3 regions of the Marinobacter sp. EN3 genome follow, and region 2 is predicted to be linked to each of the others. Evidence: predicted binding sites of a transcription regulator. Region 2 holds the regulator's gene; each other region holds the start of a gene.
What was found. The regulator sigma-54, encoded in region 2, starts transcription at its own class of promoters, with help from an activator protein. The targets are predictions, from matches to a motif close to ANTGGCATNNANNTTGCTNT.
Positions count from the first base shown of each region.

Region 1: Q675_RS31885 (PEP-CTERM sorting domain-containing protein) is a predicted target of sigma-54. The motif match lies at 3,160-3,179, and genes of this name have one in related genera.
Region 3: Q675_RS20780 (PEP-CTERM sorting domain-containing protein) is a predicted target of sigma-54. The motif match lies at 6,578-6,597, and genes of this name have one in related genera.

Region 1 covers NZ_AXCC01000041.1:38,948-48,567, reverse strand. The annotation lists gene dnaG (DNA primase) at 1-928, shown strand, start outside; gene rpoD (RNA polymerase sigma factor RpoD) at 1,047-2,903, shown strand; tRNA gene Q675_RS31890 (tRNA-Ile) at 2,964-3,040, shown strand; gene Q675_RS31885 (PEP-CTERM sorting domain-containing protein) at 3,251-3,805, shown strand; gene aupA (alkane uptake protein AupA) at 4,105-5,442, shown strand; partial or broken gene aupB (alkane uptake protein AupB) at 5,454-8,644, shown strand; gene Q675_RS31870 (molybdopterin-dependent oxidoreductase) at 8,809-9,620, shown strand, end outside.
Region 2 covers NZ_AXCC01000025.1:33,517-43,136, forward strand. The annotation lists gene Q675_RS29385 (KpsF/GutQ family sugar-phosphate isomerase) at 1-777, shown strand, start outside; gene Q675_RS29390 (KdsC family phosphatase) at 777-1,346, shown strand; gene lptC (LPS export ABC transporter periplasmic protein LptC) at 1,343-1,942, shown strand; gene lptA (lipopolysaccharide transport periplasmic protein LptA) at 1,926-2,492, shown strand; gene lptB (LPS export ABC transporter ATP-binding protein) at 2,470-3,195, shown strand; gene Q675_RS29410 (RNA polymerase factor sigma-54) at 3,384-4,913, shown strand; gene hpf (ribosome hibernation promoting factor) at 4,987-5,295, shown strand; gene ptsN (PTS IIA-like nitrogen regulatory protein PtsN) at 5,384-5,854, shown strand; gene rapZ (RNase adapter RapZ) at 5,909-6,793, shown strand; gene Q675_RS29430 (HPr family phosphocarrier protein) at 6,800-7,069, shown strand; gene mgtE (magnesium transporter) at 7,161-8,522, shown strand; gene yjgA (ribosome biogenesis factor YjgA) at 8,540-9,064, shown strand; gene Q675_RS29445 (carbon-nitrogen hydrolase family protein) at 9,065-9,620, opposite strand, start outside.
Region 3 covers NZ_AXCC01000001.1:273,019-282,638, reverse strand. The annotation lists gene Q675_RS20805 (GNAT family N-acetyltransferase) at 1-290, shown strand, start outside; gene Q675_RS20800 (glycosyltransferase family 2 protein) at 269-1,150, shown strand; gene Q675_RS20795 (glycosyltransferase family 2 protein) at 1,186-2,085, shown strand; gene Q675_RS20790 (GNAT family N-acetyltransferase) at 2,082-3,203, shown strand; gene xrt (exosortase) at 3,216-4,769, shown strand; gene Q675_RS0118930 (glycosyltransferase) at 4,711-5,781, opposite strand; gene Q675_RS20780 (PEP-CTERM sorting domain-containing protein) at 5,849-6,529, opposite strand; gene Q675_RS20775 (PA14 domain-containing protein) at 6,678-8,642, opposite strand; gene Q675_RS20770 (tetratricopeptide repeat protein) at 8,763-9,620, opposite strand, start outside.

The DNA.
Region 1 (9,620 bases), on a different contig from region 2:
GGTGGCGACTCTGGGGACGGCCACCAACCAGGACAGCCTGACCGCACTGCTTCGGCACGTTCGGCATATCGTGTTCTGTTTTGACGGCGACCAGGCAGGTTTTCGGGCAGCGGACAGGGCCATGGAGAATGCCCTGGAACTGATGGCAGACGGGCTGCACCTGCAGTTCCTCATGCTGCCAGAAGGCGAAGACCCGGACACACTGGTGCGCAAAGAAGGGCCGGACGCATTTCAGAAGCGTATTGAGGGCGCCACACCCTTCTCACGCTATCTGTTTGATCGCCAGAGCGAGGGCCTTGATCTGCAGTTGCCCGAACACCGAGGCGAACTTCGGGCACGGGTTGAGCCCTTGCTGAACAAGATGCCCCGCAGCACGTTGCGGGACGCCATGTGGCACGAAATGCTGCGCCTTTGCGGCGGCCGCAACCAGTGGCAGAACCGCCAGCAGGGCCAGAATTACAAGGCACGGGGCTGGCGCGGTGAAGGCCAGAGCCGGCCCACGGAAGAGCGGATTGACGTAAAACTCAGCAAAGACAGCACCTTGTGCCTGGCCTTGCTGGAAGCACCGGAACTGGCAACCGAAGTGAAAGCTCTGGCAGACAGCACCCGGCAGCTTGAACGCGCGGGGCGTTTTGCCCGCTGGTTACTGGAAGAAAAAATTCAGACCCGCAAGACACTGGTCGCGGGGCTGGCCACGAACAAACAGGCCAGGGACAGGTTTTACAACCTGTTTGACGAACTGGAGCACATACCGGCCCGGGAAAGCACACTGGCGGCTGCCAGAGAGCTGTTAAGCCCGAATGAAGAGGCCGCGCGTCAGCAGAGGCTGGCAACCCTGCTCCGGAACCTGGCACAGCTTTCCCCGGAAGAACGGGAGGAGCTGCGAACGCTCAGCGCCGGTACGTTAAATCCGAAGGCTGAAAGCTGAGCACTTGAAACCTGTTGCCCTGATCACCATCTAACCATTCGGTGGCAGCGCAACCGAGCGACAGCTATAATGGCTGTTTAACTTTTTTCCTTTTTAAAAGCGAGTTCACAGGGTGTCTATGTCAGGCAATTCGCAGAAATCACGTTTGAAAGACCTCATCGCACGAGGCAAGGAACAAGGTTACCTGACTTACGCCGAGGTAAACGATCACCTCCCGGAAGATATCGCAGATCCGGATCAGGTTGAAGACATTATCCGGATGATCAACGACATGGGTATCCAGGTGTGCGAAGAGACACCAGACGCGGATACCCTGCTGATGACCGAAGGTGACTCCACTGCCGACGAAGCTGCTGCCGCCGAAGCCGCTGCTGCTCTTGCCGCCGTTGAGACCGACGCTGGCCGCACCACCGATCCGGTGCGCATGTACATGCGCGAGATGGGCACCGTTGAGCTGCTGACCCGCGAAGGCGAAATTGTCATCGCCAAGCGCATCGAGGAAGGCATTCGCGATGTCATGGCCGCTGTAGCACATTTCCCGGGCACCGCCGGCACCGTGATTCAGGCCTACGACCGCATCATCGAGAATGAAGGTCGCATCAGCGACATCGTCACCGGCTTCCTCGACCCGGACGACGCCGAGCCGTTCATGGGTGAAGACACCAGCACCGAAGACACCTCTGCTGATGACAGCGATACCAGCAGCGATGACGACGATGACGACACCTCCAGCGAAGACGACAACGACAACGGGCCAGATCCGGAAGAAACCCGGCTGCGCTTCGAGCTGCTGAAAGAGAAGCTGGACGCTGCCGAGAAGGCCTTGGCCAAACACGGCCGTGGGCACAAGAAAACCCAGGAAGCCCTGAACGAACTGGGCCAGGTTTTCGCCCCGTTTAAGCTGGCCAACAAGGCGTTTGACGAACTGGTGAACGTCGTTCGTTCAACCAACGACCTGGTCCGCGAGAATGAGCGCGCCATCATGCAGATCTGTGTACGCGACTGCAAAATGCCGCGCAAAGACTTCATCAAATGGTTCCCGGGCAACGAAACTGATCTTGAGTGGGCCGGCGAAATTGCCGCCACCAAAAAGCCCTATGCGGCCGCTATCGGTGAGCGTGTAGATGAAATCGTTCGCCTGCAGAAGCGCATCCAGAACGTTCAGACCGAAGTGGATCTGGACGTGGCCGACATCAAGGAAATCAACCGCCGGGTGTCGATCGGCGAGGCGAAAGCCCGCCGCGCCAAAAAGGAAATGGTTGAGGCCAACCTGCGTCTGGTTATTTCCATCGCCAAGAAATACACCAACCGCGGCCTGCAGTTCCTGGATCTGATCCAGGAAGGCAACATTGGCCTGATGAAGGCGGTCGACAAGTTCGAGTACCGTCGTGGCTACAAGTTCTCCACCTACGCTACCTGGTGGATTCGCCAGGCCATCACCCGCTCCATCGCGGATCAGGCCCGCACGATCCGGATTCCGGTGCACATGATCGAGACGATCAACAAGCTCAACCGCATCTCCCGCCAGATGCTGCAGGAGATGGGCCGCGAGCCCACACCCGAGGAGCTGGGCGAGCGCATGGACATGCCGGAAGACAAGATCCGCAAGGTGCTGAAGATCGCCAAAGAGCCGATCTCCATGGAAACACCCATTGGTGACGACGAAGACAGTCATCTGGGCGATTTCATCGAAGATATCCAGGCTCTGTCGCCAGTGGATTCAGCCACGGCTGAAGGCCTGCGCGAAGCCACCCGCTCCGTGCTGGCCGGCCTGACCGCTCGGGAATCCAAAGTACTGCGCATGCGCTTTGGTATCGAGATGAACACCGACCACACTCTGGAAGAAGTCGGCAAGCAGTTCGATGTTACGCGGGAGCGTATCCGTCAGATCGAAGCCAAGGCCCTGCGCAAACTGCGCCACCCTTCCCGCTCCGATCACCTGCGCGGCTTCATTGACGACCAGGGCAACGGTTAATCCCCAAGACAGTAGCGGGCGCCACCCCTCGTGGGTATAATGGCGCCCGTTTTCTTTTCCGGGCCTATAGCTCAGTTGGTTAGAGCAGGGGACTCATAATCCCTTGGTCGCTGGTTCGAGTCCAGCTGGGCCCACCATCTCCCAAACTCCTCCCCCAACCCGCACCCAACTCACTCCTGTCCAACTTATTTACACATACGCCTCCAACCTTCTCTTAAGCACTGCCCAAGCCTCTGTTTTAACGTCAAATAATCCTATTGGCACACACTGTGCTGAAAGTCAGACGTAAGTACAGATCGCGGCTTCGCCGCACTGCGTTCAGGGCTTGCCCTGAGAGAAGGTGAAAAATGAAACAGATTACAAAGCAGATAACACACGTTATTGCGGCTCTGGCATTAACCTGGTCTGCTGGGGCTATGGCCCTGATCCTTGGCCCCGCAGACGCCGACAAAACTGTCGACGTAGGCCCCCCAAATCCAGCGCTTGACGCCGGTGACGTTGCAGCCCTTTTTGGAACGTCCGACCTCACTTTGCTTTACAAGTCCAACTACGAAGGCCCGGAAGAAGGCTCCTACCAATCCTTCTACTCCACCAGTTTCACCGGAGACCCTAACAACGCGGTGATCAGCTGGGATGGCCCGGACTACATTGTGTGCCCTGAGTGTTACCTGGTTGTCAAAGACGGCAACGAGCCACAATACCTGTTCAACATCGGCAGCTGGAATGGCCAGGACGTACTGGATCTTCAGGGCTTTTATCCAAACAGAGGCGCCATTTCTCATGTAGCGATCTTTGGCAAGTCCGTTCCTGTACAGGTTCCTGAGCCAGGAACACTGGGCCTGCTGGGACTTGGCATTCTGGGCATGCTCACAATCAGAAGAAAGTTACAAAAATCCGCCTGAGTGTCGACATTTTTTACATGCCACTAAAGCTCCCCTTGGGGAGCTTTTTTTGTGCCCGTTCACAAAACCGCAAACATTAAGTAACAGAAATACACGGAAGCCCACCTTTTAAGCTCATGAGTTTTCGGCCGTTTTAGACAATTCTTGAGGTACGCGGTTCTACCGACACCCTGTCGTGTCAAAAATGCCAACGTCCCGATCAGACAAGCCTCATACACTAAAACCTGAACAAGCGTACCAGTCCTGAAAGGAATCCCTCGGGACTGAGCACAAAAACAATGAGTGAACGGAGTGTATACATGGTTCTTTCCCCCCGATTCTCAGTACGGGCGGTATCCCTTGCCGTTGCAGCAGTTTCCGCCTCCCTGTCCATGCCCACCAGTGCCAGTATGGGCAACCTGGGCACCAGTTATGGTGTAATGCCGGTCGATGTGGCCACCGCCCAGTCCCTTTCGATGTTCAATGAGCAGGTTTCTGCCACCTACTACAATCCGGCAGCACTGACGAAAGATCCTCGTGGCGAGCTTACGGCGGGTATCCTTCATTCTGAACAGGAGCTGCGCTCCGATAATCCCAACGCCAGCGGGGACATTGTCTCCGACTCTCCGAGCCAACACGTTTTGATCGGCATGAAGACCAACCTTGGGTCACTCACCCGGTTCGGGCACCCCATCTATCTCGGGTTTATTGCGGGCGTGGAAAAGTACGGTAAGGAGATGCTGGCTTTCAGCTCTGAAACCAGCGAGAGCGGACAGTTCCTTCAATACGGGAAAGAACCTTTGTTCCTTAACATCGGTGGTGCAACCCCGATCTGGCGCGGTATTTCCGCCGGTGCTTCGGTTCGGGTAACGCTCGAAGCGACCGCTAATCTTGATGCCGTCTCGACGCTGGGCGGCGAAACCAGCCGTGAGCGCCTTGCGGTCAATGCCGAGCCTTCTCTGAAGACCATTCTGGGCACGAACATCGATCTGGGCAGCACATTTTGTCCTGAATCTGACTGTTTCCTGAACGGATGGGAAACGGCGCTGACCTACCGGACGAAGTCATCGGCCTCAACCACAGTCGACTCCAACATCATCGTGACCCAGACTATCCCGGATCCCGGGCTCAGCCTGGCTGTGACAACCATCGACTCATTCCAGCCGGAAACGATTGCCATCGGCACACAATACTCCGGTGACGGCTGGCGCATCGGCGGCAGTATCGAACAACAGAACTGGTCGGAACTGGAAGACGAATTCAGCGGCGACTCCATCAAGGATCAAGGTTCCGTGGCCTCCGGAAACCGGATCGGTTTCGACGACATCCTGATTCCCCGCCTTGGTGCGGAATATCAGTTGAACAAGAACTTCGCCCTTCGTGGCGGTGTTGCCTACGAAGAGTCTCCCCTTAAAACCACTCGTAATCCGGAGCTCAACTACCTGGATACCGACAAACTGGTGGTTGGCCTTGGTATCAGTGCCACTTACGACCGAACCCGCCTGCTCGCCTACCCGGTGCGGCTCGACCTGGGCTATCAGTACCAGCAACTGCAGGAGCGCGACTTCACCGTGGTGGACTACGACGGTGACGAAACCAGTGTCACTGCCGATGGTGATATCCACGTATTCAGCGGATCCATCACCCTGAAGTTCTGAGGAGGCTTGCCATGAAGTACAACAAGACCCTGGCACTGATTCCGGCCATTTTGCTGGCCGCCTGCGGCGGTGGCGACAAACAGTCCATTGACGAAAACCCAGACCCGGCTCGATGGTCTATTCCTTCCCGATGGATGGGCAGGCTGATATCAGCCCGAAAGCCGACATCGTGCTGCGCTTCTCTCATGCGATTATCGATGATGAAGCAACCCTGCAGAACAAGATCACCCTGCAGAGTAACGACCAGCCCCAGCCATTTACCGTGACCTTGATCGATAATGGCAAAAGTCTGAAGCTTGAGCCTGCTAACCCGCTTGCGACCGGCGAAGAATTCACCGTAACCTTCCAGGAGCCGCTGGCCGCCGAGGGCGGCCGGCAAATCACTACTCCGAACGCTACTGGTGATGACGGCATCCAGTTCGCAACCCGTGGCGCCTATGCGGGTCTCGCGGGGCTGGCCAACACCGCAGACACTTTCGACATTGCCTGGCAAGTACCCGCCAGCGACAGCCCATTCCAGGCCATGAATTTTTCGACTTTCCGGTTTGCCATGACGCAACCGGTGCATCCTGAATGGCAATCACTCGGCGGCAGTATTCAGCTGCAGGATGCCAACGGTGAAGAGGTTCCGGCGACCGTACTGGTTAAAGGCAACCGCATTACGGTTGACCCCTGCGTAACCCCCGAACTGTCGCAGTGCGGCAGCAAACAGGATATTCTCGACACCGGTGAAACCTACACCCTGCATTTGACCAACCTCGCCAGCCTGACCGACAGCAGTGAGGAGAACCGCTTCACCGGGGAATTCACCTTTACCCCGAGAGAGACCGGCCCAACGGTTGTGTTGCAACAAACCGCCGTAGATTCCGGCAACGGTGAACTGAGCTCCGTGCTCAACGGCCAGGCCCTCAATGCCGTAACGCTCAACTCGGTACTCCAGGGCGAAGCCGGCCCCTCTCAACAAACCGGGGACCTGTTTGCCGAGCTCGCCTACGCCCCGGCGTTTGATGCTGACGAAGCACTGCCGCTGCGTATTCCCAAAGGCAGTGTGCTGGAAAGCACCAGCCTGAACGTACTCGTGGGTGGCAAGGTACAGGTTCTGGATGCCGCGACCGGCGAAGACCAGCAAACCGGCACCATCAAAGTGACCATGCTCTCGGATGCATCCGGCTACATGAGCCCGAACCAGTACACCGATGACATCAATGCCCCGCGGCATATCACCCTGTTCATGGACGTATCCATGAACACGGAGGCAGCACAGCCGAATGCCGCGCTGTCCCAGGATCTGATGGGTGTTGAACTGCGCGGTATTGCTCTGGTTCGGGACGGCGTTCTGACCATCGACGCCATCGGCATGGTGGAACCAAACCTGCTGGGCCAGGAATTCACCGATTCCACCATTGCCTTCCATCTGCAGGCCGCAACCGATGCCGACTCGGTTCTGGATGCCGAAAACCTGCGGGAACTGGATGCCACACCACCCAGCCTGGTGAGCTGGATGCCCGGCCCTGCGAACGCCGTTCCGCCAACCCGTCAGTCCATGCAGCGCCCGGGCGACCCGATCATTCTGTTCTTTGATGAGCCGCTTGATCCGGCATCTGTCGAGAATGGTGTCGAACTCATTGAAAACGGTGCACCGGTAACTAACCTTCAGGCTCGGTTGGATGGAACAGCGCTTGTGCTTAATCCGCAGGGTGGCTTGAAGCATGGCGTACCGTATTCCGTGTCTGTCGACGGACTTACAGACCTGGCGGGCAACCGCGCGATGGTTTCTCCGTTAAGCTTTGAGCTCGATAGCATTGAAGAAAACGGTAGCCCGGGAAATAAAGGATTCCCCCTGGCGTTGACGACCTACCCTGGCTACCCATGTGAAACCGACTACGAAAACACCCTGGATCTGGAAAACGGCGTATTCGGGAAATGCTGGACCGCCGACGCCAACAACGCCGGTGACGTGTTACCCGTCAGCAAAATGCCGGCGGACCGGCCAATCACGGTCGTGTTTTCCAAGTCTCTCGATCTGGATTCAGTCATCGTCGGTGAGACCTTTACCGTTCAGGAAATTGCACAGGAAGCAAACGGTACCGTTACCGTCCTGAACCAACAGGTGGCAGGCCGATTAGAGAAAAACAACCAGCGCATCCGGTTCTACCCAGAGCAGCCGTGGCAGGTCGGTGCGCATTACCGCTACATTCTGGCCTCCTCAGAGCAGAGCGGCACTTGCACTCCTGGACAGTACACGTCGATTTGCGACGAGGACGGCATACCACTGAAAACGGATCTGCTGGAAGGCCTCAATGATGGTGACGGGAACAATGGCCCTGATAATCTTGAGATCGTATTTACCGGTTCAGAAGCGCGCTCCACAGTCTTCACACCGCTGCGGAATCTGCCGATTCGGGACACCAATTCGAATCTTGCGATTGACTGCGATGACCTCGGCAGCGAATCGTGTCTTGAGCCATTTAATCACCAGGGGAGCGATAGTGAAGGCTTTTTGCCCTCGGCAAACGCCGCAAAACTGCTCGTAACCCAGGACCATGCCGAGGATGCCCGGGTTGGTTGTGCGGTTGACGGTGCCGATTGCCCCCGCAAAAAATTCATCTATCAGACCTACGCTCTGAATACGGAGGTTATTGGACCTACCGTGGATCCCGACACCGGGCGAGACGCCGTCAAAGTGCTGCTTTACCCAACCCAACTGGCGACCACGTCTCTCGACGTTCACCTGTCGTTGCTGAGCACGGTTTCCAGCACCGGGCCCCAGGTATTAAGAATGCGCTACGCCAAGGACGATCCTGAATGTACGGGAGCATCCTGCGCCAGAAACAGCCTGATTCCGGGTTACATCACCGAGAATGATCAGGGTGAGACGATTTTCAAAACCAAAGCCGAGCTGTTTCTTGATGCCCCCGGGTTGAAGGCAACCGCGTCCATCCTCGGAATTCCCACAGACTTGCCACTGACTCACAACCTCTTTGGCTATCCTTTCACTCTGGAACTGGAAGGGCGTGTGGTGTTCTTTGATGACGGCCGGATGCAGATCGAACAACGGAACTTCAATGTCCCCCACATCGACGTAGAGGCTGTCGCCCTCGGAATCATCAATACGGAAATCCCATTGATCATCCCCGAGCAAGGCGTCTACCTGAATTTTATATCCAACCCGGTGAAGGAAATTCCGGCTCAGTACGAATAGAACACAGGTTACTCAGGTCTACCCTCCTCAGGCCAGTCTCCGGACTGGCCTTTTTTATGGGCCTTTTGGGGCCACAATCACAATCGGTTTTTCATTCCGGGTCGTTTTCCTGATAATCTGGTTGCAATATGAAACCCAACAACAAGAATTCCGGGAGAGCCTGCATGGAAAACGGCGTCCACTACCGCACCTGTCACCTCTGCGAAGCCATGTGTGGCGTTGCCATTGAGGTCAACAACGGCAAAATCACCAGTATCAAGGGCGACGATCAGGATCCTCTGAGCCTGGGCCACATCTGCCCCAAAGCCGTCGCACTTCAGGATCTGCATGAAGACCCGGAGCGCCTGAAGAAGCCGATACGCAAAACTGCCCAGGGCTGGGAAGAGCTATCCTGGGAGGACGCCTTTGATCTGGTTGCCGAGAAGCTTCATGGAATTCGGAAAACCTACGGCCGGAACAGTATCGGGGTCTACCTCGGCAACCCCAATGTTCACAATCACGGCGCGCTGATGACCACCATGCCGTTTTTGCGGGCCATCGGCACCCAGAATCGCTTCTCTGCCACGTCCAACGACCAGCTACCGCACATGTTGGCCAGCCTGGAGATGTTTGGTCACCAGATTCTGTTTCCGATTCCCGACATCGACCATACTGACCTATTCATCTGTATTGGCGGCAACCCGATGGCCTCGAACGGCAGCTTGATGACCGTACCGGACATCCGGGGCCGCCTTAAAGCACTGCGGCAACGCGGTGGGCAACTCGTCGTTATTGACCCCCGACGCACCGAAACCGCCCGCCTGGCCGACAACTTCCATTTTATCCGGCCCGGCACCGATGCCTTCCTGCTGATGGCCATGGTACACACTCTGTTCGAAGAGAACCTGGTGGATCCCGGCGCGGCCGAGCGGCTGGTGAAAGACGTGGATCTTCTGCGCCTGGCCGCCCTATCGTTCTCACCGGAAGCGGTAACCAG
Region 2 (9,620 bases):
GCCAGCACGGGCACGCCCGCCTTTTTTGTTCATCCAGGCGAAGCCAGCCACGGCGACCTGGGTATGATAACACCCCAGGATGTGGTCATCGCCATTTCCAACAGCGGCAGCACCAGCGAAGTGGTCACCATTCTCCCCCTGATCAAGCGCATGGGCGCGCCATTGATCAGCATGACCGGCAAACCCGATTCGGTACTGGCACAAGAGGCCGTTGCCAACCTGGATGTCAGCGTGGCCATTGAAGCCTGCCCGCTGGGCCTGGCACCCACCTCCAGCACAACCGCCACCCTGGTCATGGGCGATGCCCTGGCCGTGGCGCTGCTTGAAGCCCGGGGATTCAGCGCCGAGGATTTTGCGTTTTCCCACCCTGGCGGCAGCCTCGGACGCCGTTTGCTGCTGCGGGTATCCGACATCATGCATACCGGTGACCAGATTCCTCAGGTTGCCGAGGGCACAACCCTGAGCGGGGCACTGCTGGAAATAACCCGCAAGGGCCTGGGTATGACCACGGTCGTTAATGCCGCCGGCACCCTGACGGGCATCTTCACCGACGGCGACCTGCGCCGGACCCTGGACAAATCCGTGGATGTGCACACTACCCCCATCCAGGACGTGATGACCCGCAACGGCAAAACCATCCGGGCAGACCACCTGGCGGCAGAAGCCTTGAATATCATGGAAGAAATGAAGATCAACGCCTTGCCGGTTACCGACGCAAACGGCACCCTGGTGGGCGCTATTAATATGCACGACCTGCTGCGGGCCGGAGTGATTTGATGACTCAGACAGCGCATCCGTTACAAACCCACTGGGACGCAGCCCTGAAGGCCAAAGCCTCGGACATTCGCCTGATCGCCCTGGACGTGGACGGCATTATGAGCGATGGCCGCCTCTATTTCAGTGCCAGCGGCGATGAACTCAAGGCCTTCAACATTCTTGACGGCCTGGGCCTGAAACAACTGATGCAGGCAGGCATCACCGTGGCGGTGATTACCGGACGGCGCTCGCCCCTCACGGAAAAGCGGATGTCGGATCTGGGCATCCCGCACCTGATGCAGGGTCGCGAAGACAAAAAAATCGCATTGCTGGAATTGATCCGGGATATGAACCTTAAGCCGGAACAGATTGCCTATATGGGCGACGACCTGCCCGACCTGCCTGCGCTGCGTTTTGCCGGCCTTGGCATCACGGTACCCAACGGCTACTGGCTGGTTCAGCAACACGCCGACTACTGTACCCGCAGCCACGGTGGACAGGGCGCTGTGCGCGAGGCCTGCGATCTCCTGCTCTGGGCTCAAGGGCATCTGGACAACACTCTTGCCCCCTATCTGGACGAGCCAGCATGATCACCGAGCGGCTTTTCGGCGATCGTGGCAAACGGCGGATTACAGCCCTGGCCCTTGCCGCCACCGTAACAGCAACCGTTTTTTTGCTGTGGCAAAGCGACGAGCCTGTCAGCTCACGGAATGCCGCCAGCGACCTGCGGGGGCCCGCAGAACCCGACGGCTTTGTGGTGGGCGGCCAATACCGTGCATGGGATGAACAAGGCAACCTCCAGATTGATCTAACAAGCCCCAGAATTGAACAGTTTGAAGAAACCGGCACGGCTCATCTGGACACGCCGAGAGCCCGGCTTTTCAGTGAGGGCAGCCCCGACCCTTGGCTCGTCGAGTCCAATGAAGGTAGCCTTCTGCAGAACAATGAAAAGCTGGAGCTTATGGGGGACGTCCGATTGACCCGACAGTCCGAGGGCCGCGAAGCCGTTCTTGAAACCGAGGCACTGACCCTGGACAACAGCGAAGGCACCGTCTACACCGACCAGCCGGTGACCATCACCGAGCCTTTCGGCGTCACCCGCTCCACCGGCATGAAAGCCTGGATCGACGAACGCATTCTCGAACTCAACTCCCGGGTAGAGGGACAATATGAAACCGTCAGGTAAACGATCTTTCTGCCGGCCAGTGATTCTGGCCATGGCATTGCTGGCCGGCCCTGTATCGGCATTCAACCTGGATTCCGACATCCCCATAAAGGTCAGTGCCGATTCGGCCCGCCTGGATGAAAGCGCCGGAACGGCCGTTTACACCGGCGCTGTCGAACTGATTCAGGGCGAAACCCGACTGGACGCGGATCGGGTGGTACTTTACCGCAACCAACAGGGTGTCAGCCGGATTGAAGCCGCCGGCAACCCCGCCCATTACCGGCAACCCGGCCAGGAAGGCGAAGGCACGACCGATGCCAAGGCCCTGAACATCACCTGGTCTGGCGATGAAAACCTGGTTATTTTTGAACGCCAGGCCGTTATTGAACAAGACGGCAACGTATTCCGGGGCGACGTCATCCACTACGACACCGTTCGCCGCGTTGTTACTGCGGAAGGCGGCACGCCATCCGACGGCGGCTCCGGCCGGGTGGAAATGGTGATTCAGCCTCGTAATTCAGCTCAATCCAGTGACGGGAAAGGTTCGGATGGCAGTTCTCAGGGCCAGTAATCTGGCAAAAAGCTACAAGCAGAAAAAAGTGGTGCTGGACGTTTCTCTGGAAATTCGCTCCGGCGAGATTGTCGGCCTGCTCGGCCCCAACGGCGCCGGCAAGACCACCTGCTTCTACATGATCGTGGGCCTGGTGCCTGCGGATCACGGCCGGATCACCATCGACACCCAGGACATCACCCCGCTGCCAATGCATGGGCGCGCCCGCAAGGGCATCGGTTACCTGCCCCAGGAGGCCTCCGTGTTTCGCAAACTGACCGTGCGGGACAACATCACGGCCATCCTCGAAACCCGCAAAGGCATGAGTCGGGCGGAACGGGAAGCCAAGCTGGAAGAGTTGCTGGAAGAGTTTCATATTACTCACATCCGTGACAGCGTGGGTATGGCGCTATCCGGCGGCGAACGCCGCAGGGTTGAAATCGCCCGGGCGCTGGCCATGGAGCCCGCGTTTATCCTGCTGGACGAACCCTTCGCGGGCGTAGACCCTATCTCCGTCAGTGACATCAAGCACATTATCCGGCACCTGCGGGATAAAGGCATTGGCGTATTGATTACCGACCATAACGTTCGGGAAACCCTCGACATCTGCGAGAATGCCTACATCGTTTCCGGCGGCCACATCATCGCCTCCGGCAATGCCGAAGCCATTCTGGCAAACCAGCAGGTGAAAGAAGTGTATCTGGGTGATGAGTTCCGGCTCTGACCTGATAAAACAGGGTTTATCCGAGGTCTGATTGTTTTGATGATCTGTAGCAAGTAAACTCGGCAAAAAACTTGCTTATACTGTTCACAGACAATGGCAAGTAACCAGCGTACAACATTTTTTTCGGCCTGTGCGCCGGCAAAGCAACAACCGGGATGCCCATGAGTTATGGATCTTGAGCCATGGTTATGAAAGCCTCATTACAGCTTAAGCTGGGCCAGAGTCTGACCATGACGCCCCAGCTGCAGCAGGCCATACGCCTGCTACAGCTTTCTACCCTCGATCTCCAGCAGGAAATCCAGCAGGCGCTGGAGTCCAACCCCATGCTGGAAACCTCAGAGGACGATGAGCAACCTGAAGGCGACGAGCGCGAAGAGCACGAGCACAGTGAAGCTTCCAGCTCTGAGGCCAACCAGGACGACAGCCACCAGGACGCGAGCCCGGACTGGGACGAAACCGAGAACGGCCCAGACTGGTCGTCCGAGAACGACATTCCGGACAACATCCCGGATGATCTGCCGGTGGATACCGCCTGGGATGACATCTACCAGTCTGCCCCGGCTCCGGCCAGCAAGGGCGAAGACGAGCACGAATCGGATTTCGAAACCCGTAACTCGCCCACCGAAACCCTGCAGGATCACCTCGAGTGGCAGCTGAACCTGACGCCCCTGAGCGAGCGGGATCAGGCCATTGCCCACGCGCTGCTGGACGCCGTGGATGAGCGCGGTTACCTGACGTCTGATATCGAGGACATTCACGCAGGCCTGCTGGACGAAACCGAAGAAGACCCGTTGGAACTGGACGAAGTGGAAGCGGTACTCCACCGCCTGCAACACTTCGACCCGCCAGGCGTGTTCGCTCGGGATCTCCAGGAATGCCTGCTGATTCAGCTCAACCAGCTGCCACCGGATACCCCCTGGCTGCGCCAGGCGAGACTGGTGGTTACCCAGTTCCTGCATCTGCTTGGCAACCGGGACTACGCACAGCTGTTGCGTCGCAGCCGGCTCAAGGAAGACCAGCTGAAACAGGTACTGGCCCTGATCACCAGCCTGAACCCGCGCCCTGGCGATGTCGTGGATCGGGCCGAACCGGATTACGTTATCCCGGACGTTATCGTACGCAAACACGAAGGCCGATGGCGGGTTGAACTCAACCCGGAAATCGCTCCGCGTATCCGGGTGAATGCAAGTTACGCGTCGCTGATCCGTCGGGCTGACAGCAGTGCCGATAACACCTACCTGCGCGACCAGCTGCAAGAGGCGAAGTGGTTCATCAAGAGCCTGCAGAGCCGGAATGAAACCCTGTTGAAAGTGGCCACCCGCATCGTTGAACACCAGCAAGGGTTCCTGGATCAGGGTGAAGAAGCCATGAAGCCTTTGATTCTGTCTGACATTGCCCAGGCGGTGGAAATGCACGAGTCCACGATTTCCCGGGTTACCACCCAGAAGTACATGCACACGCCCCGCGGTATTTTCGAGCTGAAGTACTTTTTCTCCAGCCACGTCAGCACCGCCGAGGGCGGCGAATGCTCGTCTACAGCCATCCGGGCGATGATCAAGAAGCTGATTGCCGAGGAAACCCCGAAAAAGCCATTGAGCGATAGCAAAATTGCAGCCATGCTAGGGGAACAGGGAATCAACGTGGCGCGGCGTACCGTGGCCAAATACCGGGAGACCATGCATATTCCTCCCTCGAACGAACGAAAACGCCTGGTTTAAACTTTCGCCGGTGCAAGATGCACTGGCACGCAATCCGGCAAGCACGCCGGCAGTATGACAACAGGAGACGCCTATGCAACTCAACATTTCAGGCCATCACGTAGAACTGACTCCCGCTCTGAAGGATTACGTCAACACCAAGTTCGAGAAGCTGGAGCGTCACTTCGACCACATCAGTAACTGCCAGGTCACCCTGGAGGTCGAGAAGGTGCGCCAGATGGCGGAAGCCACGCTGCACGTGATTGGTGGTGAGATTCACGCAAAGGCAGAAAATGAGGACATGTACGCCGCAATCGACGCTCTGGTCGACAAGCTGGACCGTCAGATCCTCAAGCACAAAGAAAAGAACGTAGACCGGATGCACGGTAACGGCGGTCGCTGAAGCGCGAACCTTACCGGGTGTTTCATGAAACGAGCTGCGGCGGGGCTAACCGGCCGCAGCCTTTTTTTTACGGACATGCAGTCGATCCATGAGCGAGCCATCCCTGACCATCGACAATATTCTTGCCCCTGAACTGACCCTCTGTAAGGTGCCGGCCTCAAGCAAGAAACGTGTGCTGGAGTTCATCGCTGAACGGATTCACTTTCAGGATGAAATCCTCAGCGACACCCAGATCTTCAACAATCTGGTCTCCCGCGAACGCCTGGGTAGCACCGGTATCGGTGAGGGTATTGCCATCCCCCACTGCCGACTGGAAGGCCTGGACCGCGTCATCGGCGTACTGATGACTCTGGAAGAGCCGGTAGACTTTGATGCTATCGATAACCAGCCGGTAGATCTGGTGTTTGCCCTGATCGTCCCCAAAGAAGCCACCAGTGAACACCTGGAGTTACTGAGCCAACTGGCGGAGCGATTCAATGACAGCACTTTCTGCGCCCGGCTGCGCCAGAGTGAAGATCCCGCGACCCTTTACCAGCGTATGGCGGAAAGTCATCACTGAGATCAGCCTGATATCTGGACAGGCTGCCAGGCAGATTGAAGGAGAAACAGTCCCATGAAGCTGATTATCGTCAGTGGCCGATCCGGTTCCGGCAAGAGTACGGCCCTGCATGTGCTGGAAGACCTGGGATTCTACTGCATCGACAACCTGCCCATTGGCTTGCTGTTCCCGCTAACCCGGGAGGCGGCCACCCAGGAAGCACCGGGCCGGCTGAAGAAAATGGCCGTCAGTATTGATGCCCGGAACCTGTCTGCCGAGCTGGCCAATTTTGAAACCATCTACCAGCAACTGAAGCAGACCGGTGTCGAGGTTGAAATCATTTTCCTGGATGCCGACGAACAGTCACTGCTGCAACGCTTTCACGCAACCCGCCGCAAGCATCCACTGAGCGATGACAAGACTTCGCTGCGGGAGGCAATCACCAACGAAAAGCAATTGCTGGAACCCCTGTCAAAGCTGGCCGATCTTTACGTCAACACGACCGGGCTCTCCATGTACGAGCTACGCGACATGATCAAGCAGCGCGTGGCCGGCCGCAAGGATCAGGAACTGGCACTGCTGTTCCAGTCCTTTGGTTTCAAGCACGGCGTGCCGGTGGATTCAGACTACGTCTTCGACGTACGCTGCCTGCCCAATCCATACTGGGACACCAGCCTGCGCAAACACACCGGCGCTGATCAGCCGGTCATCGAATTTCTGGAACGGGAACCGCTGACCCGTCAGATGGTGGATGACGTCACTGGCTTCCTGAATACCTGGCTGCCCTCGTTTGCCGACAGCAATCGTAGTTACATGACCATTTCCATCGGTTGCACCGGTGGTCAGCACCGCTCCGTTTATGTGTGTGAGCAGCTCGGGCGCTATTTCCGCGATCATTACCGTAATGTGCAGGTGCGCCACACCGAACTGCCACACCTTCAAACCCGGGGAGAAATCTGAGCGCCTATGATTTGCCGCCCCATCACCATCATCAACAAACTCGGCCTGCATGCGCGGGCTACGGCAAAGCTTGTGGCCACCGCATCAGACTTTGACAGCAAGGTGCGAATCCGTGGCAAAGGCCGGGACGTAGACGCCAAGAACATCATGCAGGTGATGATGCTGGCCGCCAGCCAGGGTACCGAAGTGGAACTGGTTGCCGATGGTCCGGACGAACAGGATGCCATCGACGCGCTGGCTGCCCTGATCAACGATTATTTTGGTGAAGGAGAATAACCTCCGGTTTCGTCATTCACCTACAATCCTTTCTCACGTGTGCCACCTAACTCCGCTATAATGCAAAGGTTTTCTGATCGCAGGTGGTTCAATGACCGACATTCTGGAAAAAAGCCAGGCCCGCCAACGCCTTCGCTCACTCAGTGAAGCGCTGGACAGTGGTGCCCTCAAGCAGGTGGCCCGCATTCTGAATGGCGGTCTGAGCCCCAGCGATATTGCTCACCTTCTGGAATCTTCGCCACCACGCCAACGGGCTCTGCTGTGGAACCTGGTCGACAAGCAGCTGGAAGGGGAAGTCCTCCAGTACCTTGGCGACGATATTCGTAGCTACTTCCTGAGCCAGCTGAACGCGCAGGAGCTGGCGGACATTCTGGAAGATTTCGAGTCGGATGACCTGGCCGACTTGCTTCAGCAATTGCCGGACACGGTGATCCAGGAAGTCCTGGACACCATGGACGAGCAAGACCGTCAGCGGGTAGAGGAAGTCCTCGCTTACCCGGAGGACACTGCCGGCGGCCTGATGAACACCGACACCATCACGGTGCGGCCGGACATCAGCATCGACGTTGTGTTGCGCTATCTGCGCCGTCACCGCAGCCTGCCCCCGATGACCGACAGCCTGATTGTGGTCAGCCGTCGGGACGAGTTTATCGGCATGCTGCCCATTACCCGGATGCTGGTATCCAATCCCGCGGCTACCGTTCGGGAAGTGATGGACACAGACATTGAACCCATTCCCGTGTCCCTGTCCGATACCAAGGTCGCCACTCTGTTCGAACGCTACGACCTGATTTCTGCCCCTGTGGTGGATGAGACCAACAGGCTGCTGGGCCGGATCACAATCGATGACGTGGTCGACGTTATCCGTGAGGATGCCGACCACTCCCTGATGAGCATGGCCGGTCTGGATGAAGACGAGGACACCTTTGCCCCGGTGATGAAGACCACCCGCCGGCGCGCGGTCTGGCTGGGCATCAATCTGATTACCGCCTTTACCGCATCCGCGGTGATTGGTCTGTTCGAAGATACCATCGCCAAGGTCGTTGCCCTGGCTGTTTTGATGCCTATTGTGGCCAGCATGGGCGGTATTGCCGGTAGCCAGACCCTGACCCTGGTGATCCGGGGCATGGCCGTTGGCCAGATCAGCGGCGCCAACGTGGGCTGGCTGCTGAACCGTGAGTTTCTGTCCGGGGTACTGAACGGCCTGCTCTGGGCCGTGGTGGTTGCCACCGCCGCCGTGGTCTGGTTCCAGGACTGGCTGATTGGTGCCATCATCGCGGCGGCACTGGTGATTAACCTGGTGGCGGCGGCGCTGGTGGGCACCGTCTTGCCGCTGTTCCTGAAATCCCGGAACATCGACCCGGCCCTGGCCGGCAGTGTGATACTCACCACCGTAACCGACGTCGTCGGCTTCATGGCCTTCCTGGGACTGGCCACCATTTTCTATGCCTGAGCAACCTGTGACCTACCATGACTGACCAATTTGACGACGAATTCCAGGACGACCTTGGCCCCAGCAAATCGCAGCTGAAGCGCGAAATGCACGCGCTTCAGGATCTGGGCAAACGCATGCTGGACCTGAACGACGAACAGCTGGCCACCCTGAGCATCAGCGAGACCCTGAAAGCGGCGATCATTGAATCACGCCGGATTCCCCAGCGTGAGGCCCGCCGGCGACACTTGCAGTACATTGGTAAGGTGTTGCGCCAGGAGGACGACCCCGAAGCCATTGGCCGCGCCATCGACGCCTTCCACGCCGGCAGCGAAGAGCATACCCGCCGACACCATCTGGCCGAGCGCTGGCGCGACCGGATGATTTCCGAAGGCGACAAGGTGGTAGGAGAGTTTATTGATTACTGCCCAGTGGCCGACGTGCAGCACCTGCGCAATCTGGTCCGCAACGCCCGCAAGGAAGTCGAGAAAGGTAAGAATACCGGCCAGGCCCGGAAGCTGTTCCGGGCTCTTCGGGAATGGATCGACGACGCCGAGCAGTAATCAGAGCCGCCGGTGCTCCCACACGGGCATACGGCTTCGTAACTGATGCAGTTGCTCCAGGTCCAGATCGGCGCAAGCCATGCCTGGGCCTTCGTCGAACTCACTGACGACCTTACCCCAGGGATCGCAGATCAGGCTGTGGCCGTAGGTTCTTCGCCGGCCACTGTTCTGCCCCCCTTGCCCCGGCGCCACCACCCAGACCTGGTTTTCAATGGCGCGGGCGCGTATCAGGGCATGCCAATGGGCATTGCCCGTCTGCCAGGTAAAGGCGCTGGGCAGGCAGACCCATTCGGCGCCCTGCTCTCTCAAGGCCCGGAACAGTTCTGGAAAGCGAAGGTCGTAACAGATCGCCAAGCCCAGTCGTCCGGCCGGCGTATCCACCGTAATCGCCTGATCACCGGGCTCAAAGGTATCCGATTCCCGATACTGGCCGTGGGCGTCTTCAACCATGGCGTCAAACAGGTGAATCTTGTCGTAGCGGGCCACTTCTTCGCCATGATCGTTGTACACCAGACAGGTGGCGCGCACCCGATCTGTTATCTCTGAACCATCTCGC
Region 3 (9,620 bases), on a different contig from region 2:
TAGAGGCAATGCTGCGGCAATGGCCGAATGCAGCCTCTTATTCTGCCATGACGTCCGATTTGGAGCTGAAGCAGGTCATGAAAGCGCACGGGTTCTATCAAGGCCGTGAGCAACCCCGATTTTTTGTGTGGGAATCACCAAAGCGAGTTTCGTCAAACGGAGATTGCACCAGCGGCTGGTTCATTATGGGGGGGGATTCTGATGGCGAACTGCTGCAGTCTGCCCGGGAAGCGTGGAATGAAGAACGTATTAACAAGGACGATGACGGATGTCGGCTAAAGACCCTTTGATCACTATTATCACTCCTACCTATAACCGTGCAGAGTTCATTCTGCAGGCGGTTGAGAGTGTTATGGGGCAGACGTACGGAAACTTTGAATTTCTGATCGTCGATGACGGTTCAACGGATAACACGGTGGAACTGCTTGAACCCTACCTGCAGGATGAACGCGTCCGTCTGTTCCAGCAGGAAAACCAGGGGCAGAGTGTGGCCCGAAATGTGGCTCTGGCGGAGGCGTCCGGCGACTTCATATGCTTCCTGGATTCGGATAACTATTGGCCGCTTGATAAGCTGGAGAAACAAGTCAGGGTTTTTGAACAGCATCCGGAAGTGGATGTGCTATATGGCGATAATGTGATTATCAACGAACAGGGTGCTGAGATCAGCCGCAAGAATATGTCGCGTTATTCAGGACGCATTGCCGCGAGGATGATTCGGGACAACTGTGTTGCCATGAACACCACAATGGCAAGGCGCCGCTGCTTTGATGAGATGGGCGGCATGAGTGGAAAACGACGTGTGGCTGACGACTATGATTTGTGGCTACGGTTTTCCGCCCGGTATCAGTTTCGCTATGAGCCGGAATACTGGGCCTGGTATCGAGTGATGGAAAACCAGATTTCGTCGGATAAAACACAGCGGTTCCGGGTCAATGAAGCCATCATTCGCGACTTTCGCCGAGAGTATCCTGAGGCCCTCAGTGCGAGTGAATTCGATAAGGGATTTGCCCATTTCTACATCAGAAAGGGGCGTTACCTGGGCGCCGTGGGTAAAAAGCTTGCGGGCATCAAAGAAATCATGAAAGCGCTGAAGTATGCGCCGGCAGAAACCAACGTCTGGCGAGCGCTGCTTGCGGTAGCGCTGAAATAAAAACAACGATGAATAAGACAGGGAAGTAAGCAGTCATGTCTTCTAATCCTCTGGTGTCGGTCATCACGCCAACATTTAATCGGGCTGACTACCTGCCTTATGCGGTTGAGAGCGTTCTGTCTCAATCGGTTCCTGATTTCGAATTGATCGTTATTGACGATGGTTCCACGGACGGCACCGCCGAGCTGATGGAGCGGTATCTGGCGGACTCGCGCATTCGATATCTTAAGCAGGAGAACCAGGGGCAGAGTGTGGCCCGAAATCGCGGGATTGCCGAGGCGCGTGGCCAGTTTATCTGCTTTCTCGACTCAGATAACGCCTGGGTCAGTACAAAGCTGGAAACCAGTCTGAAGGCCTTTGAGGAACATCCCGAGGCGGATATCGTCTATGGTGATTTCATAACCATAGACGGGGAAGGGCACGAACATGGTGTGAATCGTATGGCTCGCTATTCCGGCCGTATCACGCCACAGTTGCTCCGGGATAATTTCGTGAGCATGAACACAACTATGACCCGCAAGCGCTGCTTTGACGAAATGGGGGGCTTTGACAGCGCTGATCGGTTGGCGGAGGACTACGGGCTCTGGTTGCGTTTTTCTACCCGCTATCAGTTTCTATATGTTCCAGCGGTGCTTGGGTATTACCGGGTTATGGAAAACCAGATTTCCTCTGACAAGGATAGCCGGTTTCGAGCGAACGAGCAGTTGGTCCAGAGCTTTCTGAAAGCCTATCCTTCAGCGGTTACCCGGGGTGAGGCCCGCCGGGGATTGAGTTATTTTTTTATTCGGAAAGGGCGATATGAGTACTCGTCTGGTCAGCGTCGCCAGGCCTTTCGTTCTTTGCTTCGGTCATTGTCGAAGGACCCGTTCTGGATGGGCCCCTGGCGGTTCGCTGTAAAAATGCTGCTAACTTCCAGCCGAGGGAGGCGAATGTGACTTATACCGTTCGTCGCTTGTCTGAGAAAGAGTTTTTCGGGCTGCAGGAAAGCTGGGACCATCTGCTGGAGCAGAGTAATGCCGACCCGCTGTTCATGAGCTGGGCCTGGCAGACGTCCTGGTGGGAAACCTGGGGCGATAGACTGAACCTTGATCTGTTGCTGCTTGGTGTATACGCCCCGGGCGATACGCTGGTTGGCCTGGCTCCGCTCTACCTGAGTGCCGTCAGCACGCCGCTGGGATGGAAAGTTCGAAGGCTGCATGTGGTAGGCAATGCCTGGAAGCTGGGGCCTACGGTGCGCACGGAATATGTGGGCGTCATTGTGGATCGGCGTGAGCAACTGGCCATCCTGCAGGCGCTTGGGAGCTATCTCGCTGAGGCCCGGTGGGATGAGATGATTATTGCGGATGCCTCCGCGAGATCAATGAGTATGATCGAATCTGGCCTGAGCCACACGCTGGCTCCCTCCCGGGTGGTTCGGAGTGAGTCGGAAGGTGTGGTGATCCCAACTCAGGGACAGTTTACGGACTGGTTATCAAGGCTTGGAAAGAATACCCGTCTGAAAGCCTATAATCGGCGAGAGTTGTTTGAAGGTACTTTGAATGGTTCCTTCGAGGAATGGCAGACCCCGGAAACGTTTCTGGCATTACTCAATCGTTTTCATTGCGAGCGTTGGGGAAAGCCCTGCTTTGACGATAATGCTGTTCGCTTCCATGAGGCACTTCTGAACCGGCTCTCTGGAGGCCAATCCGCGAGAATGTCGGTACTGAGAGCCGACAATCAGATTGTGTCTGTACTTTATGATGTCCGCGCCGGGAATCGGGTATACAACCTGCAGGCGGGGTTCATGCAGGATTTCCACAACAAGTTGTCCTTGGGCACGCTCCATTTGGGTTACGCCATTGAGCGATCCTTTCAGGATTCGAGTATTGTCAGTTACGACTTGCTGGCCGGGTCCGGGAAAAACACGTTCTACAAACAGCACTTCAGAGGGGAGCAGGTGTTGTTTACCACCGTTGAGTATGTTCGTTCTCCCATTCTTAAAATGGCTTATGGGGCAAGGGGTTGTATGCCGCCCCGTTTAGTGTCCTCAATTAATCGTTTCTTTCGTCTCTGAGCGGGTGTTGTCATGAATATGGAAAGGATGCCGTCTATCAGCCTGATGAGTCGCCTGTGGCCGTTCCTGCTTGTCTTATGTGTGCTGGCATTCGTTACTTTCCCTACTTTGGAGGGAGTCGTGACGCGATGGTTAAAGTGGGACGAATCATACTCCCATGGTCTTTTGTTAGCCGGCGTGTCGCTGTATCTGATCTGGCGAAAGGCGAAGACCAATCCGGTGGCCCCGGGCTTCGCCCCGGTTTGGGTTCTTCCTTTGATAGCCTGTCTGCTTGCCTATTGGGTCGGCGGGTTGATTCGTCTTCAGGCGCTTCAGCAATTGGCGTTGGTGCCTCTTTTGTTTGCTGCCTGCGCGACGCTGATGGGGTGGCGCCAGGCTCGCTGGTTCATTGTGCCGCTGGGTTTGCTGTTTCTGACCATTCCTGTGTGGGACTTCCTGGCCTGGACGCTACAGGTAATTACTGTTGCCGTTAATAAGGTCCTGTTGGGTTTTTTCGATATTGATTTTGAGGTGGAGGGTGTATTCGTTTACCTCATCGGTGTCGGAACCTTTGAAGTTGCTCATGGATGCTCTGGACTTCGGTATCTGCTGGTGGGGCAGGCGCTGGTTCTGATTTATGGCGAGTTATACCTGTCGAGGTTACGATCCCGCGTCACGTTATTCTGTTTGGGGGTGGCATTCGCTCTACTTGCCAACTGGATCCGGGTGTTCGTCATCATCTACATGGGGTATGAAACGAACATGCAGTCCGGCCTGATCGAGGATCATGAAAACTTTGGCTGGTGGGTGTTTGCGGGCACGCTTGTTCCCCTCTATTTTCTGGCTCGTCAGCTTGAGATACGGGACGACCAGGTTGTTGCCAGCCAGGACAATGACGAGAAGCAAGATCACGCTAAACCCGCAGGTAAAGCTACGGTTGCTGTAACGGTTGTCGCGCTGCTGGGGCTGGTTACCTGGATCGCTTTGCCGGACAAGCGAGGCAACATTGCTTCTGAGCCCGAAGGGTACGCCATTGATTTAAGTGAAAGGTATTCACCGGTGTTCGGATCTGCACTGGCGGGGTGGCGCCCCAACGTTCTCAATCCAGACAGGGTGTATGCGCAGACCCTGTTTGACCGTTTGCAGGCCCGCGCAGGGCAAGGTTTGGGCACAACCTACTATCTGGGCGCTTTTACCTATGACTATCAAAGGCATCGTGCGGAACTCATCCAGTACAGTAACCGCCTTTATGACCGTGATTTCTGGATTCCGGAAGGCTTCTTTGATGTTGAAAACAGCCTGAATATCCCGGTGCAGGGAGTCACCCTGAAACATCGTGTTTCCGGACAACGTGTGCATCTGGGGTATAGCTACTTTGTTCAGGGGCAGTGGGAAACCGATCAGTGGCGCGCGAAGCTTGCTCAAGTGGGTGGGTTCTTCAGTGGCCGTGATGATGCCTCTTTACTCATCTCTGCAGTGGCGTGCGATGGCTGTGAGGTGGCTGCAACTCTCGCTGAGTTTATCGAGTCTACCTTTCCGGTGATTCTTGAGCAGATTGATCAAGAGGTGGTGCGACCAGATCTTTGAGCTGGCTCTCTAATCGGGAAAGAAATTGTTCGTGATTGGTTGAATACCATTCGATTGCCCGCCTGGACATGTGGGCCAGCGTGGCCGGCGGCTGGTCTATCGCAGCTTGAATGCTCCGCTCCAGAGCTTGCTCTGAGACAAGGTAACGGGTGCCCAGGCGAAACGTCAGGTTTCTTTCCACATGTGCCAGAAAGCCTCTGTCCTTCCCAACCAGCTCGTTCATGGGCGGTGCATCAGTTGTTATTGTAATACAGCCGTAAGCCATGGCCTCTGCCAGTACCTGGCCATAACCCTCCACCTCAGAAGGTAGTACCGCGAAACCGGCCTGGGCCCAGAGTGTGTTCAGTTCATTGTTCGTAAGATTTTTCTCTACCCTGATATTGGCGGCGGGGGTGGTGTCCAGATGCTGGGAGACAATGACCAGTTCTGGCCATTCGGGATGCCTCTGCCAACATGCCATAACACGTTGCGTACCCTTGAACTGGCTGTTGCCGGCTACATGCAAAGCAAGGCGGTAGTCTTTCTTTTCCGAGCCGGTCTGGGCGCCGATCTCACCGCCGGTAAACCCCAGGTACTGGGTGTCTGAATGTAGGGCGGAAAAAATCGTTACCGCGTGGTTTGTTTTGCAGAGTATACGATTGATAAAACTGAGGTAGGGAAGCCTGGACTCAATGAACCATTCCTGATTCGGAATGAGCCAGTGATGCCGGCCAGCGGTCAATTGAGATACCCAGACATTCTCCAGATGAATGACTAGATCCGATTGTTGACCCGGTTTTAGCAGCCTAAGAGAAGCAACCTGACTGCGATAGAAGAGTTTGCTGAGAAATCCGGGGCAAAATCGTTTCAGTGCTTTGAATCGATAAACTGAAAGGCGGGATCGCCATAGGGGAGTAGGGGGCAATCGAACCTGTCTGGTCTGGTGCCCAAGCCGTTGCAGGGCTGCTTCCAGTATCCTGGCATCTTTCTGGAGCCCCCTGCCGCTATTGGCATAAACAATCAGTACATCCATGAACCTGACCCGGAATGAAAAAGCCCTGCGTTCGCAGGGCTTTTAAAGCGTACCACAGAAGTCCATGTCAGGCTTTTTTACGGCCTTTCATTCGAACTGCAATGCCTGCGAGGCCGAGGCCGAGCAATGCCAGCGTGCCAGGCTCGGGAACCTTGGTAGCGCGAACTGCGATCACCATATCGTCGTGGTTATCGTCGCCTACGTAACCGTCATCCAGGCTGATTACAAAGTAATCATCTTCAACATAGAAGAGGTTGAAGTTTGTGCTGGAATTGGGCTTGGTAATGTCGTTGAACTGCCCGCCATTATTAGCGTCGTTATTAATGGTAACGCCTCTGCCATTGACGAACTTGAAGTTCAGCAGAGCGTCAAGGCCACCGTAGAATACGGCGCTGTATTGGTCATCCACGGAGCTATTAGTATCGAATACCAGCGTGTCGCCCCAGTAGAATTGGTTGTTATCTGAAGCTTCTTTACCCAGGTAAGTAAAGGTAAGCTTGAAAGGATCTGAACTGGTGGACTTCAAGTTGTGGCCGAACAGCACGGAATCGCTAACACTGTACAACGGCGCATCGGAAGTCCAGGTACCAGCATTTCGCGTAGCGTAATCGTTATCTCCAGGAACGCTTTGCTCAGCGGCGGCGCCAGGTGCATTGCCGTTTGCGACTGCATCAATGTAAGCAGCCTGAGCCACTCCGGCAAATCCGACGGCAGCAGCCAATGCCAAGCCTTGAGTCAATTTTTTCATTTGAGTCACTCCTCCAGTGAGTGGTCTTTGCGTTACGTGATCCTTTAATAAGCAGGCTTCGTGCCAGATCTTAAGTCATTGAATATTAATGAACCTTTCTGTTTGCTGCTGTTTGGTTGTAAAATAACTCGACAACTAAAATGCTCACTTAGTTAACCTGATGCTCTACCGGATCAGACGGTTCACTACTCAATCCATTGATATCAATTACCTGAATCGTAAAGTACCAGGTGCCGGGCGCCAGGCCGGTAACCGTGGTTGAGGTTGTGCCTGCCGGCACCTCCAGAGTTTGAGTCAGGTTTGCAGCATCCTGTCCGTAGTTGATCCGGTAACGGTCAATTTCGCTCAGAGAAATGCTGCTGCCATCTACCCTGGTGCCGGGAGGCGTCCACGACAATGTCACACTGCCGCTGGCATCGCCGGTACCACCGGGCTGACTGGTGACCGGTGATTCTGGTTCCGATACGGTTTCGAGCGTGTACGGGTGCAGGCCCGATTGATAAGCCTCAAGAACCGTCACGCCGCTATCGTTAAGCACCCGGCTGGCTGATGGTTGCATCAGGGGGAGTCCGTAGCGAAGTTTGTAAAGATCGTCGATGCCGTCGTTCAAGGTGCTTTCGGCGAACTCGCTGTCCAATGCCAGATGCTGGACGGTGTTGGTCGTGGATATGGCATCTCCAGTGGCGGCGTCGGTAATCGCCAGTTGTGCAGTGGCGCCCCAGCCGAACTCAAAGTACTCCATGGTGATGGCAACGGGGGTCCCCGCTTCGAGACTCGCTGTGGCGTTGTAGCTGGTGGGGGATTGGTTCTTCCACTGATCAATGACGGTAGAGCCGTTGAGGAAAAGCCGAACACCATCATCCGTAGTGGTGGTGAAGGTGTAGTCCCGGGTTCCTTCATTGTGAGGTGGTGTGAACCATCCCTGCCAACGCACGCTGAACCGGTCCCTTGGAAGCTCCGCTGACGGGCTTCCACTATTCCAGTTGAAGTTGACCGTCGCATCCCGCTGACTGTAAACGAAGCTGTCAAACTCGGTGCCTGTGAAGTACTGGCCGACGAATCCGGTTGCGTACACTTCCTGAGGGGCAGGGAAGTCGCTGGCATCGGTGGGATTGGTGCCCGCCTGGTACTCTTGCAGGATGGTGTAGCCATCACCGTCAAGATCTACATTGGCATCGCCCGGGTTGGTGGGGTCCGTGCCATAGGCGTATTCGTATCCATCCGGAATACCGTCGTTATCGGTATCTTCGGTGCCGGGATTGGTCCTGGCCCAGAACTCATCCATGGCGGTAAGCAGGTCATTGTCGGTATCGGATTTGGCGTCGGCCGCATTGGATGGATCCAGCCCGTACACAATCTCCCAATTGTCGTACAGATCATCACTGTCCGCATCAAGTGGTGGGTACTGGCTGTTGAATGAGAGGCCCTGTTCAGCGTCAAAGTAGCCGATTCGGTAACCCAGATGGTAGGCATCTTCGGTTGTCATCTCGGGGGCCGAGTCAGGGGCTTTCTGAGCGTAGCTGTGTAGCGCGCTGCCGCTGATCACTTGCTGAGAGATGCCGGGGCCGGACCAGGCAACGGTAAAGTGGTCGTCCCATCCACCTTCCTTGTGTCTGAATTCAAAGTAATATTTTTTGCCGGCCTCCAGATATTGTACGCCGGAGGTTTGTGAGGCGTAGCGGGTGAAATTATCGAGGGGCGTGGACATGGTGGAGGCGATCTGAACCGCACCGTCCGGGTTCTGGGAATCAGATAACCACAGTTGTGTCTGATCGTCGCCACTGATGTAAAAGGTGTATTCGCCCGTTTCGGGGGGCTCGATAAAGCCCCGGATCAGCGTGCCGTAATTATTGGCTCGGCTGGTGGCTTGGCGCAGTTGGGTGAGTTCAGTGATTTCATCGGGCGAATCCGGATATTTCTCTGCGTCCAGCATGCCCTGAACGTAGTTCCCGGAGATACCGTCAAAATACCAGACATCGACCTTTCCCGGTTCGCTCGTCTCTGGTATCGCGGCTGTCGGTGGCAAATCCTCAATATCCCTGAACTGCCAGTTCTGACAGCCGCTGAGCAGAACCACCACGGTGCCTACGCTCAACACTTTGATAGCAGCCATAACCCACCTTCCTTGCTATTGGAAACAATATGTAAAGTATTGTTGCAGTGGGTCAGGGCTGCCACCGGCGGCTAGGAACGTTTCGTTATGTCCTCTCTTTGGTTATAGCGTGAGTAATGATTAGCCGTTGTTGCCTGCGCTGAACTTGTCCATGATCTGCTGGGCCGCATCCGTGCGGCCGGTGGCTCGATAAGCTTCGGCCAGATGCATGGCAATTTCCTGGGAATCCGGTGCCAGGGAATGGGCTCTTTCCAGTACCGCCAGGCTTTGCTCGTGTTCACCAGCCTCGAACAGGATCCAGCCGTAGGTATCTGCAATCGCAGCATTTTCGGGCACCAGTTCGTAGGCGCGTTTGGCCAGTGATGCCGCTTCGCTGTTGCCGGCCTCGTAATACAGCCAGGCGAGATTGTTCAGCGCCAGGGCGTTGTCCGGGGTCAGTTGCAGAACCTGCTGGTAGTGCTCAATGGCCGCATCCGTCTGGCCTGCTTGCTGGGTTTGAAGCGCCAGTGTAAGCAGAATTGACGAATTGTTCGGGAATTGTTTGTTGGCTTCCTGCAGTGCTTCTATCGAATTCTGAGATCGGCCGGCGTTAGAGAGTGCGCGAGCATGGGCGATGGCCAGTTCCGCCGTTTGTCGCTTGGCCAGCGCCAGTTGATAAAGCTCAGCAGCTTGCTGATGTTCGCCCTGGTTTTCGTAATAGCTGGCTTCTACCTGGTAGGGCGCGGGGGAGTCCGGGTGATGCTGCTTGGCATCCTGCAGCGCGCTGCGCGCGGCGGTTGCGTTGCCATTGCTGAATTCGATGGCAGCCACTTTTAGGGCGATGGCCTCGTTCTCTGGGAAGAGCGCTCGTCCGCGGCTCAGGATCTCCAGAGCGCGCTCGCTGTTGTCGCGCTGTGCCATTTGAGTGGCAATGCCTTCATACACCGCAGCGACCAGCGGTTCAGACGGTGAGGGCTGGTCTTCGCGCTCTCTTTCCAT